Linked DNA regions of Flocculibacter collagenilyticus. The protein of the gene in region 1 interacts with the protein of each later gene in a pairwise test. Links are inferred from orthologs where the notes say so. Each region holds a gene or a part of one and is shown on either strand. Other genes may lie near its edges.

Evidence for each region.
Region 2: the proteins of recJ (region 1) and HUU81_RS15980 interact in binary tests that used the Escherichia coli proteins (3 or more experiments, as listed by UniProt). The link is inferred for Flocculibacter collagenilyticus from one-to-one orthologs.

Annotation. Positions count from the first base shown.
Region 1 is NZ_CP059888.1:3,029,323-3,033,951, reverse strand. What follows is about bases 1,421-4,335. They hold recJ (single-stranded-DNA-specific exonuclease RecJ), read left to right. Parts: upstream 1,421-1,962; coding sequence 1,963-3,708; downstream 3,709-4,335. Other genes in these bases: dsbC (bifunctional protein-disulfide isomerase/oxidoreductase DsbC), read left to right, coding at 1,421-1,836. Also shown: HUU81_RS13485 (tRNA1(Val) (adenine(37)-N6)-methyltransferase), read left to right, coding at 1-45; flavodoxin FldB, read right to left, coding at 59-589; more of dsbC, read left to right, coding at 1,123-1,420. UniProt on the Escherichia coli protein: Single-stranded-DNA-specific exonuclease.
Region 2 is NZ_CP059888.1:3,595,737-3,602,435, reverse strand. The notes cover bases 2,193-5,122. They hold HUU81_RS15980 (DNA topoisomerase III), read right to left. Parts: upstream 4,690-5,122; coding sequence 2,695-4,689; downstream 2,193-2,694. Other genes in these bases: HUU81_RS15975 (ABC transporter substrate-binding protein), read left to right, coding at 4,959-5,122; HUU81_RS15985 (hypothetical protein), read left to right, coding at 2,193-2,529. Outside these bases: HUU81_RS15995 (OmpA family protein), read left to right, coding at 1-46; HUU81_RS15990 (hypothetical protein), read left to right, coding at 50-1,360; more of HUU81_RS15985, read left to right, coding at 1,360-2,192; more of HUU81_RS15975, read left to right, coding at 5,123-6,098; HUU81_RS15970 (methyl-accepting chemotaxis protein), read left to right, coding at 6,127-6,699.

The DNA.
Region 1 (4,629 bases):
GCCGAGTATACGGCTTTAACGCAGGCGTTTTATTTAAAAATGTAGCAAGTGCTTATGCTTATAAAAGTGCTTGCCACTCTATTAACACTTGCTCGCTCCATTGTGCGATACGTTGCTCTGATAAGTCGTACTGACATTCGTCGTCTAGCGCTAAGCCAACAAAGTGAGTGTTATCATTCGTTAAGGCTTTTGAGGCTTCAAATTCGTAGCCTTCATTTGGCCAATACCCAATGACTTTAGCGCCGACTTCAGTTACAGCATCGTGCAGCATACCGAGTGCATCTTGAAACCATTCACTATATCCTTCTTGGTCGCCCATGCCGTATAACGCAACAATTTTATTAGATAATTGCAAAGTGTTAATGTCTTCCCACTTTGACTCCCAATCTTCTTGAAGCTCACCAAAATCCCAAGTCGAAATACCGAAAATAACTAGGTCATATTCTTCGCAGTTTTTTAATGGTTCATCTTTTATGTTGTGTAATGAAACGACATCTTGCTCTAAAAACTGGTTAATTGCTGCTTGAAGTTTTTCAGCTGCCATTTCCGTATAACAGGTGGTTGAGCCGTAAAAAAGACCTATTTTCATCTAATAAAATACCTACGGATGATGATTTCAATAGTGCCGGATTTTAGCAGATGTTAAAGTGCTTAAATAGCTCTTATCACACCTAGTGATCATTCTGTTTTTGGATAACTGGCCTTTATAGAAAATTTAACCTGCGGCTAATTTATCTCTCTCGGCTTGTCGCTAGTTGTAGCCATATTAATTAAGAGATAATTTAGCTGAGTTCATGTTGACCCATTGCATAATTTCAGTGTACTAAGACCTTTCCAACACAAGTTGAAACTCATGTTACTAAAGAAAGATAAAAACCTGTTCATGCTTAATATTCTCTTAAAGGGTGGCTGAGCAAGCGACATAATTAATCAGAAAGCTGGCTTGTTGCTACATCCTTTTGTAGTATTGCATCTCGATTAGGATTTCTACTGAACTGTTAATGAAATTTGTGGGCAACAGTTTGGGTCTAATAGATAGCAAGTACTAGCTAGGCAAGTATTAGCTCAATAGCTATTTTTGACGCGTAGTTTTAAACTAACAATTACGATTAAGCGAGATTTATGAACAACTTATTAAAATTATTTGGACTGTTATCACTGGTTTATGCCAGTTCAACATTTGCTGTTGAAGTGGAAAAAGATGGTGCCATTAAGCAGCAATTTTTAAAATTGGGTTTAAATGTAAAAGCAATTTCTCCAAGTCCAATTAAAGGGTTGATGCAGGTAGTTACTGACCGTGGTATTTTTTATAGCTCACAAAATGGAAAATATTTAGTACACGGTAAAATGTTTGATCTTGATAACGGCGTTGCTAACTTAACGGAACAAGCGATGGCAGGCATCCGTTTAGATCAAATTAAAGAAACAGCGGGCACTACTATCGACTTTAAAGCAAAAGACGAGAAGTATCAGATTACTATTTTCACTGATATCACCTGTGGATATTGCCGTAAATTACACAATCAAATGAGTGCCTATAATGACTTGGGTATTAGTGTGCGTTATTTAGCATTTCCACGAGGTGGATTAAACAGCCCCTCGTTTGAAGATTTAGAGTCAGTATGGTGTGCAGACGATAAGCAAAAAGCAATGACTGATGCTAAAGCGGGTAACTCGGTACAACGTGCTAAGTGTAGTTCGCCAGTAGCGGCACATTATGATTTAGGTGCGCAGTTTGGCGTAACAGGAACACCTGCTATTGTATTAAGCGATGGCAATATGATCCCTGGATATCAACCACCTGAACGTTTAATTGAAGTGCTTAAAGCAATGTAATTGCTAAGCAATTTAATTAGTTAGATACGGCAGCTTTTAGCTGCCGTTTTCTGTTTGTTGTTAGAGTATATTTTAAACTGCAACAAGCACCCGTGTTTGCTTAATCACCAAAAATAAAAGAATAGTATGCCAATTCAGATAAAGCGCAGACCTGCCGTTAATCAGCATAATTTACCTAAGGATATTCCCGACTTTTTACAGCAAATTTATGCTGCTCGTGGAATTACTGAGCCTCAAGAACTTGAAAACGGTGCCAAATACCTTGCCAATTTTCAGGATATGCATGGATTAGACGAGGCTACAGCTCTCTTAATCGAAGCGCTGGAAAAACAACATAAAGTAGTGATTGTTGGCGACTTTGATGCTGATGGTGCAACCAGTACGGCATTATTAATGCGCGGTTTACCGATGTTTGGTCTAACTAATGTCGATTTTATGGTGCCTAACCGCTTTGATTTTGGCTATGGTTTAAGCCCAGAAATGGCAGAGCAAGTAGTTAACGCTGGCGCTGATTTATTGATCACGGTTGATAATGGTATTTCGTGCCACCAAGGTGTGGCACTAGCAAAATCTGCAGGTGTTAAGGTATTAATTACGGATCACCATTTGCCGGGCGCAACATTGCCAGATGCTGACGCGATAGTTAACCCTAATCAACCCAACTGTAAGTTTGCGAGTAAAAACTTAGCCGGTGTTGGTGTTGCCTTTTATGTGCTGGTTGCTTTGCGCGCAAAATTGCGAAGCATGGACTTTTTCAATCAACAAAATGTCGCTGAGCCCAACATTGCTAATTTACTTGATTTAGTTGCGCTGGGTACCGTTGCCGATGTAGTTGAGCTTGATGGAAATAACCGAATTTTGGTGTATCAAGGGTTGCAACGAATTCGTAAGGGGCAATGCTGTGTAGGCATTAAGGCGCTAATAGATATTGCTAACCGTCACCATACAAAATTACATGAAAGCGATTTTGGTTTTGCGCTTGGCCCAAGGTTAAACGCAGCGGGTCGCTTGGATGATATGTCATTAGGTATTACATGTTTAATTACTGATGATATGAGCCAAGCCAGAAGAATTGCAGACGAATTAGATACGCTTAATAAAACTCGCCGTGAAATAGAGCAAGGCATGCAAGCTGAAGCTGAAAAAGTAATTGCGAAGCTGCCATTACAGGAAGGCATTGTGCCCGACGCAATCACGTTATTTCAAGATGACTGGCATCAGGGAGTGATTGGTATAGTGGCTGGACGAATAAAAGAAAAGTATCACCGTCCCGTTATAGCTTTTGCTTGCAGTGATAATGAGAACCAAGCAATGGATACTGAGCTAAAAGGTTCTGCGCGTTCAATTACCGGTATTCATATTCGAGATATGCTCGATGAAGTTAATACACGCTTTCCTAACCTCATTATTAAGTTTGGCGGTCATGCTGCGGCAGCAGGATTGTCAATTCAAAAAGATAAACTTGCTGAATTTACTCATGCATTTGAACAAGTGATTAGCGAGCACATGAGTGATGAACAACGCACAGGCAGTATTTTAACTGATGGTGCTTTACCACCCAATTTAATGACGCTGGATGTGGCTAATACACTTAAACACGCGGGCCCTTGGGGGCAAGCATTCCCAGAGCCGATATTTGACGATTTCTTTACCGTAATTCAGCAACGCATTGTGGGTGAAAAACATTTAAAGCTTGTGTTAGAGCATGCATCAGGGCATTACTTCGACGCTATTCATTTTAATTGTGACCTAGCAGTGTGGCCAGATCTCACCATAAAGTCGGTTCATGTCGTCTATGCACTAGATATCAATGAATTTCGCGATAAATTGAATTTACAGCTAATGGTCAAAGAGATCCAAATAACTCATTAAGATGGTATTAAAAGTCGCGGTTGTCTTTGTTACAATGCGCGGTTCGATAAAAGCTAATATATAGGTTGTGCAACGTGTTTGAATTGAACCCTATCCAAACGTTAATAAAAGATATTCGTGCCCGTACCGATGTACTTCGGGGGTATCTTTGACTTTGATGTCAAAGTTGAGCGTTTAGAAGAAGTATCGCGTGAATTGGAAAATCCAGATGTTTGGAATGAGCCAGGAAAAGCGCAAGCATTAGGTAAAGAAAAGTCATCTTTAGAGCTGATTGTTAACACAATCGAAGAACTAAAAAGTGGCTGCGATGACGTTGAAGGGCTAGTGGAACTGGCGGTTGAAGCTGAAGATCAAGAAACATTTGATGAAGCGCAGGGTGAAGCTGACGAATTAGTCGCAAAACTTGAAACGTTAGAATTTCGTCGTATGTTTTCAGGCTCACAAGATGCAAATGATGCTTATATCGATATTCAAGCTGGGTCAGGTGGTACAGAAGCACAGGACTGGGCAAGCATGTTGCAACGTATGTATCTACGTTGGGGGGAGGCCAAAGGCTTTAAAACAGAACTAATTGAAGAGTCGGATGGTGATGTTGCAGGTATTAAAAGTGCCACTATTCGGTTTTCAGGTGAATATGCATTTGGCTGGCTGCGTACAGAAACAGGCGTACACCGTTTAGTAAGAAAATCTCCTTTTGATTCAAGTAATCGTCGTCATACTTCTTTCGCGTCAGTTTTTGCGTACCCTGAAATTGATGACTCAATTGAAATTGAGATTAACCCAGCTGATTTAAGAATTGATACTTACCGTGCATCTGGCGCTGGTGGGCAGCACGTAAACCGAACTGATTCAGCGGTACGTATTACACACTTACCAACTAATACGGTGGTGCAATGCCAAAACGACCGTTCACAGCATAAG
Region 2 (6,699 bases), 570 kb from region 1 along the record:
GTTATTACCTAAAAAATACTTATTTATCAAAAAAGAAGGAGAGTAGATCTTGGAAGAGCTTAAAATGTCTTTTGATAAGTTACTGAATGAATCCCCCATTGACGAGGCAAACAGGCATCAAGATGAACATCATCTTAGCCAACTCGTGATGGAAGAAGTGGCTGATAGCAAAACGGGAGTAATTTTAACCGATAAAAACTATCGTACTAATCGTATTCGAGAAGCCGCAATAAATGGCATTAAAGAGCGATTAGGTCGTTGGGCTGAGTTTCGAAACGACATTCTGATAAAAGCGGGCGCGAAAAAGAATGAAGCAAAAAATTCAGAAATGGATGTAAAGCTGAAAAAACTGCAAGAAGACCGTGAAGAACAAAAGTCGCAGGCGCGTGATAAATATATGCGACGCAATGACTATGCCGACTTAAAAAGTGATCATGAGTTGACGAAACACCGTTATGAAACCATGCGGGCAGAAATGGGTGGTAAGCCACCAGTCAAAAGCAAAATATTTATTTACCTTATTTCTATACTGGCGATTGGCTTTATCGAGTGGTTTATAAACTACAGCACCTTTAACATGAAGTACCCTTCAGGTATTGCCTTCGGTGCCACGGTATTAATTGCCCTGTCAATTGCGCTAGCGTCACATTTTCATGGCGCATTGCTTAAGCAACGTGTCGCCTTGTTTGCCAAGCACCGCAAAAAAGAAGACAAGCGGCAAATTATCATCAAGCAAAGCTTCTTCTCACTGCTGCTGATTATTTCTTTAGCCATCGTTACTTATAATCGTTATGACCTACTGATGGAGCAAATGGTGAACACCGGAGGTGTGATGTTACCTGGTGATGAAGTTGCCGAGGTGTCAGTATGGAGCGAACTATGGCCATTCGTCATGATGAACGTATTAGTGTGGGTAGTTGGCGTTGCCATTTCCTATTTCACACATGATGAACAGCCTGATTATCAAGAGTCACTAGTACATTACAATAAAGCGAAACATAAATTCCATAAAGCAGATGCAGGCCTTAAAGAGGAAGAAAACCGCATTGATGAAGAGTTTGAAGCTAAGCTAAGAGCATTAAAAAACTCGCAGGCGTCACATGTGCATTCAAGCAAAGAATTAGACAGTTATTTCGAGCGGTTAAACGCCAAAGAACAGCGTTTAGTTAGCCAAGCTGTAACAGCAATAAACGGCATGCTTGAACAACATCAAATGATGCTTGTGACCATGTTACGACAAAGTGGAAATGAGTCAGTGAAGTTTGGTCCTGATTTAATCTCGTTAGACCAATATCAGAATAAAAATATTACGGTTGATGCAGCCTACGTGCGAGAAATACTCGCTATGGAGACAATTTAATGTTTAAAAAAATAATAAGCCTGTCGCTAATTCTATTTTCAGCAAGTGCAGCCGCAGACGGATTACTAAGAACCACCAATTTAAAAAAATACTGTGCTCAAGACGGCGTGCATCGCCAAACCATTATTTACCTAGATCAAGGCATTATCGCGCGCAAGGATCCTAACTGGTATAAAGATATCTTAAATAAAACCAAGTTTTTACCCGGCGAGCGCATTCAAGTTGTTACCATTAAATCGGGTGGCTCAACCGTAGAGCAAGCTTGGGATAGTTGTTATCCAAGTTATACCAAAGAAAAATACCAGCAGCTAAAAAAAGAAGAAGGCTTTGGTAGCATGTTTACTGGTGGGGTAGACGAAAACATGAAAAACGATGTTAAGTCGTTCACCAAATGGTTTAAACAAGCACTCGCGCACCCGCTACAAGACACGAAACACGAAACCCCTCCGAGCTACGCCTCGGGTAACTTTCCAGATAAAAAATTAGTTGAAGCATTGTATTACGATGCAAAACGAATGGATTTAGAAAATGGCATCAGCCGGGTGATCATTTTTTCAGATATGATGGAAAAGTCTGATTTACTTGATCAGCAAAAATTTGAACCAGCGAAACGCGCAGAAGCAGTAGCCAAGCGTTTTCCTATGTTCTTAAATCACGCCAGCATTTATGTTTACGGCATTAACTATACTAACCAAGACACGGCATTGAATGAAAAAATGCAGCGTTTTTGGGAGCAATACTTGCTAACGTCGGGCGCGCATTTAGAGCAATACGGCACGCAATTAGTATTACCACGCGATAACAAAGTGTTTGATGCACACAGCTATAGTGGCAAATTAACGCAATCTGACGGAAAAAAGCTGGCAACCAGTATGCGGTTAGCATACTCCGATAAAGGCGAGTTGGTACACAGTTGGGTAACCATTAGCGATCATTATCTGCCAATCAGCGGTACATTAAATTGCAGCGGCCAAAATTGCACGGTATTAGCCAGTATTGAAGCCTCAACCTTTGATGGCTTCGAGAAAAAAGATGTATTAAAACTCAGTGGCAGCATGAAAGCGTTGTCAGGTTCAATTGGCGCCAGAGACGATTCAGTGATTGATGAACAGGGCAAGATATACCGTTTTGATGTGGAGTACGCAAAAGATAAGAATTTATCTTTGTAGTGTTCTTTGAAAGTAAACTAACGATTCAGCTATCAACACAAAACAGCCAATGTGTTTTGGCTTTGTGTTGATAGCCATAGTTGATAGCAATATTAAAAAGCAAGCTAGCGTAATGGGTAACATTACCCGCTAGCAATAATATCGCTAAGCTTACTCTAGCAACAGTCAACTAGTGCTTTTAGATGATTTTTTCTTACTAAATTTTCGCTTTTTATATGCCGGCTTTTGCTCGCACTTGATGCCTTGTAAGCAGGTAGGAAGTTGTGATTTTGCACTATCAATAAGTGTCATCAGCGTTTGGTTTAATGGCGTCATAAAGCTTTGATAGCTGGCAGACTTTTCACTAATTGCATTAAGAGTGGCTTCCCATTCTGCGGTCATGTCAGGTTGGGTTGCCATTTCTGGTAAGGCTGCTATCAGTCCTTTTCCTGCTGGTGTTGCGTGAATTTGCTTGCCTTGACGGTATAAAAAGCCACGTTTAAATAATAAATCGATAATACCTGCGCGGGTAGCTTCTGTACCTAATCCATCAGTGTCTTTAAGAATTTTTTTAATGTCTGGGTTGGTTACGTAGCGATTAATCCCCGTCATTGCTGCTAATAAAGTTGCATCAGTAAATGCCTTGGGCGGCTGCGTCATTTTTTCCAGCAACTCGCCTTTATCACACAGCAAAATATCCCCTTGTTTCACATCAGGTAATGTATGGTTCAAGTGTTCGTCAGGTGCGTTTTCTGGTGCGGAAGCTTCACTGCTATTGGCGTGTTTATTGGTATTTGTATTGCGCTGGAATAACACCTTCCAACCAAGCTGTTGCGGTACTTTGGCACTGGCTTTAAATAAACCACCAGCAATAGTTAAGGATATTTGAGTATGATGAAATTGGTATGCAGGGTAAAACTGTGCAAGGTACTGGCGCACAATGAGTCCGTATATGTTTTTTTCAAATGGATTAAGGCTAATATTATCTGCCATTTTATCGGTGGGAATAATCGCATGGTGAGCGCCCACCTGTTTGTCATTCCATGCTTTACTAACAAGCTTAGTATCTGCTTGTGCTGCCGCCTTAGCATATAGATGTTGTGAACTAGCGAGTTTTTTTACAATATTGGCCGCTTGTTTATGCTGCTCTTTGGGTAAATAGCGGCAGTCAGAGCGAGGGTAGGTGATCAATTTGTGTTTTTCGTAGAGTGCTTGGCATACGTCTAGTACCAGCTTGGCATTCATTGAAAACTGTTTGGCTGCGTCGATTTGAAGTGCAGATAAATTATAAGGCAGTGGCGCGTTTTGTTTTTTAAGTTGCTTATTTACTTCGGTAACATGTGCTGGCTGCTGTGTAATTCGTCTAACGACATTTTCTGCTAGGCCTTTTACAACCACCCTGCCGTCTTCATCCATATAAGGTTCGCACGCTTCACTTGGCTGCCACTTCGCTGTGAATGCTTGCGTTGCTGCTGACGAGTGTGATGCGGGCAAAGACACATGCGCCATTACTTCATAAAACGGTTTACTACTGAACTGCTCAATATCTTCATCGCGCTTCACTACCAGCCCTAGAATAGGTGTTTGTACACGCCCAACCGAGAGTACGCCTCCATAGCCTACCTTTTGACCCTGAATGGTATAAGCACGAGTCAGGTTGATGCCATACAACCAGTCGGCGCGACTTCTTGCCAACGCAGACACAGACAGTGGCATGTAATCTTTATTCGGCTTTAAGTTAGTTAAGGCGCGTTTCACCGCAGGCAAATTAAGATCGCTGATTAGTAAGCGTTGTACATTTTGCTTTTTCTTCTGACTAACGTTTAAAAAATCAATGACTTCATCAACTAATAATTGGCCCTCACGGTCTGGGTCGCCGGCATGGATTAATTGGTCGGCTTGTTTTACCCACTTTCTTAATACTGCAAGTTGTGACTTTGTTTTGCTTTTTGCTTTTAATTGCCATTGTTCAGGAATGATTGGTAGATGTTCGAGCTGCCATTTTTTGAATGCAGGATCGTAAGCGTCGGGCTCGGCTTGTTCTAAAATATGCCCAATACACCAACTGACTACATCGCCGTTTGCGGCCTGAATATAGCCTTGATTATTTTTTAACGGTTTAGGTAAGGCCGCAGCAATTGCTCGACCTAAGCTTGGCTTTTCGGCGATGTATAACTTCATGTTGTGATTTTTTATTATGCCAGTCAGTATAAATCAGCATACTAGCTGGATACTGTTTTTATGTACAGTTAAATGTGTGTGCTAAACCCGCGTACCAGTGTTCCCGTATTAGAGAAAGTAGAAAAGTTAAAGGGTTACAGGTTGTTGAATTACATCTTTGAACTAAACTGATTGAATAATAATTGTGCAGTATAACAGGTTGTAAAATAACTTAATCATTCATTTAAATCATAAACATTTACCTAAGTAAATGGCAATGAGGAACTGTTATGAATACGTGCTTTAAAAAAGTAGTTGGGGTCGCCGCACTTATATTTTCGTCGGTTTTTGTACACGCTGAAACTGTTAAAGTGGGTATGACCACTGCATTAACTGGCCCTGCCGCGGCACTGGGAGAGGGAATGAAAACAGGGATCACTGCATACTTTGATAAGGTAAATAAAGCAGGTGGGGTTAATGGTCACCAATTGCAGCTAATAGCACTTGATGATGGCTATGAACCCGACAAAGCAGCGCAAAACATGCGTAAGCTGATTGATGAGGAAAAAGTAATTGCGGTTGCTGGCAATGTGGGTACGCCAACTGCCATAGTCACGGTTCCTATTGCTAACGAGAAGAAAACATTGCTATTTGGTGCCTTCACTGGTGCTGGCGTGTTAAGAAATACTCCACCAGACAGGTATGTTATTAATTACCGCCCCAGTTATGCGCAAGAAACAGCCACAATGATTGACCTGTTATTGGCGAAAGGCATTAAACCAGAAGAAATTGCATTTTTTACACAGAATGATGGTTATGGTGACGCTGGTTATAAAGGTGCAATGAAAGCGTTAAAAGCAAAAGGGTTTAGCCAAGCAGAGCAACTTGCCCATGGTCGTTATACCCGTAATACAGAAAATGTAGAGGCAGGGCTTACGACTATACTTGAAGCCGATGTTCCTCCTAAAGCTATTATCATGGTTGGTGCTTACCGCCCTATTTCAAAATTTATTAAAGAGTCTAAAGACTTCTTTGAAGAAGAGGTGCATTACCTTAATGTTTCTTTTGTTGGTAGCGTTGCGTTACTTAACGCACTTGGCAGTGATGCTGAAGGGGTGATAGTGACACAAGCTGTACCGCATTATGAGTCTAACTTGCCGATTATTAAAGAGTACCAAGCTGCGGTGCCAGCCGATAAGCAAGGGTTTGTGTCATTAGAAGGCTATATTGTGGGAAAAATATTGGTTGAGGGGTTAAAGAAATCTAGCTCAATAAAAGACCGAGAAGCGTTGATTGACGGCATGCATAAGTTAACAAATTTAGACATAGGCTTGGGTGTGCCAGTTTCATTTTCTTCTAGCAGGCATCAAGCGATTGATAAAGTGTGGCCGACAGAGATTAAGAACGGTAAGTATGTAGAAATCAAGTGATCACTTAAGCAAGTGGGTGGAATCAGACATGAAGCAATCTGTGAGTTTTACCTCGCTATCAATTAAGTCGTTGTTAAAAGCATGGTCGGGTATAACGCTAGTATTGGTTATACTGCTGGGTGCAGGCAGTATAGTTATCACAAACACCATGTCTGGTTCAATTAAATCAATAACGGGTAATGTTGTCCCGCTTGAACGAAATAATGTGCTTATTTATCAAGCCACATCATTAATTTTAGCATGGCAAATAAGTGTGTTTAATGCCAAAGATACAGCGCAGTTAAATTCAGTGGGCACTGCTGATGAGTATGAAGCAAAGCTGAATCAGTCGTTAAACAGTGTTGAACAATTAAGCTTGCAAGGGGTAACGCCGTATATTAAGCAACTAAAGGAAGTATCTAATGCTGTTACTTCACTGAATGATGAGTTGCTTATAAAAAAGCAGCAATATTTAGCGCTTCAAGCGTCAATTAAAGCGCAAGCAACAAGTATCAATCAATTAACTGAGCAGTTGCAAATTGAAACAGATGGCATTGCGGGTAAATCTAAACTGCAAGAAAAGCGTGAAGAAATTAAAATTAAGCGATTAATCAAGCGAGGA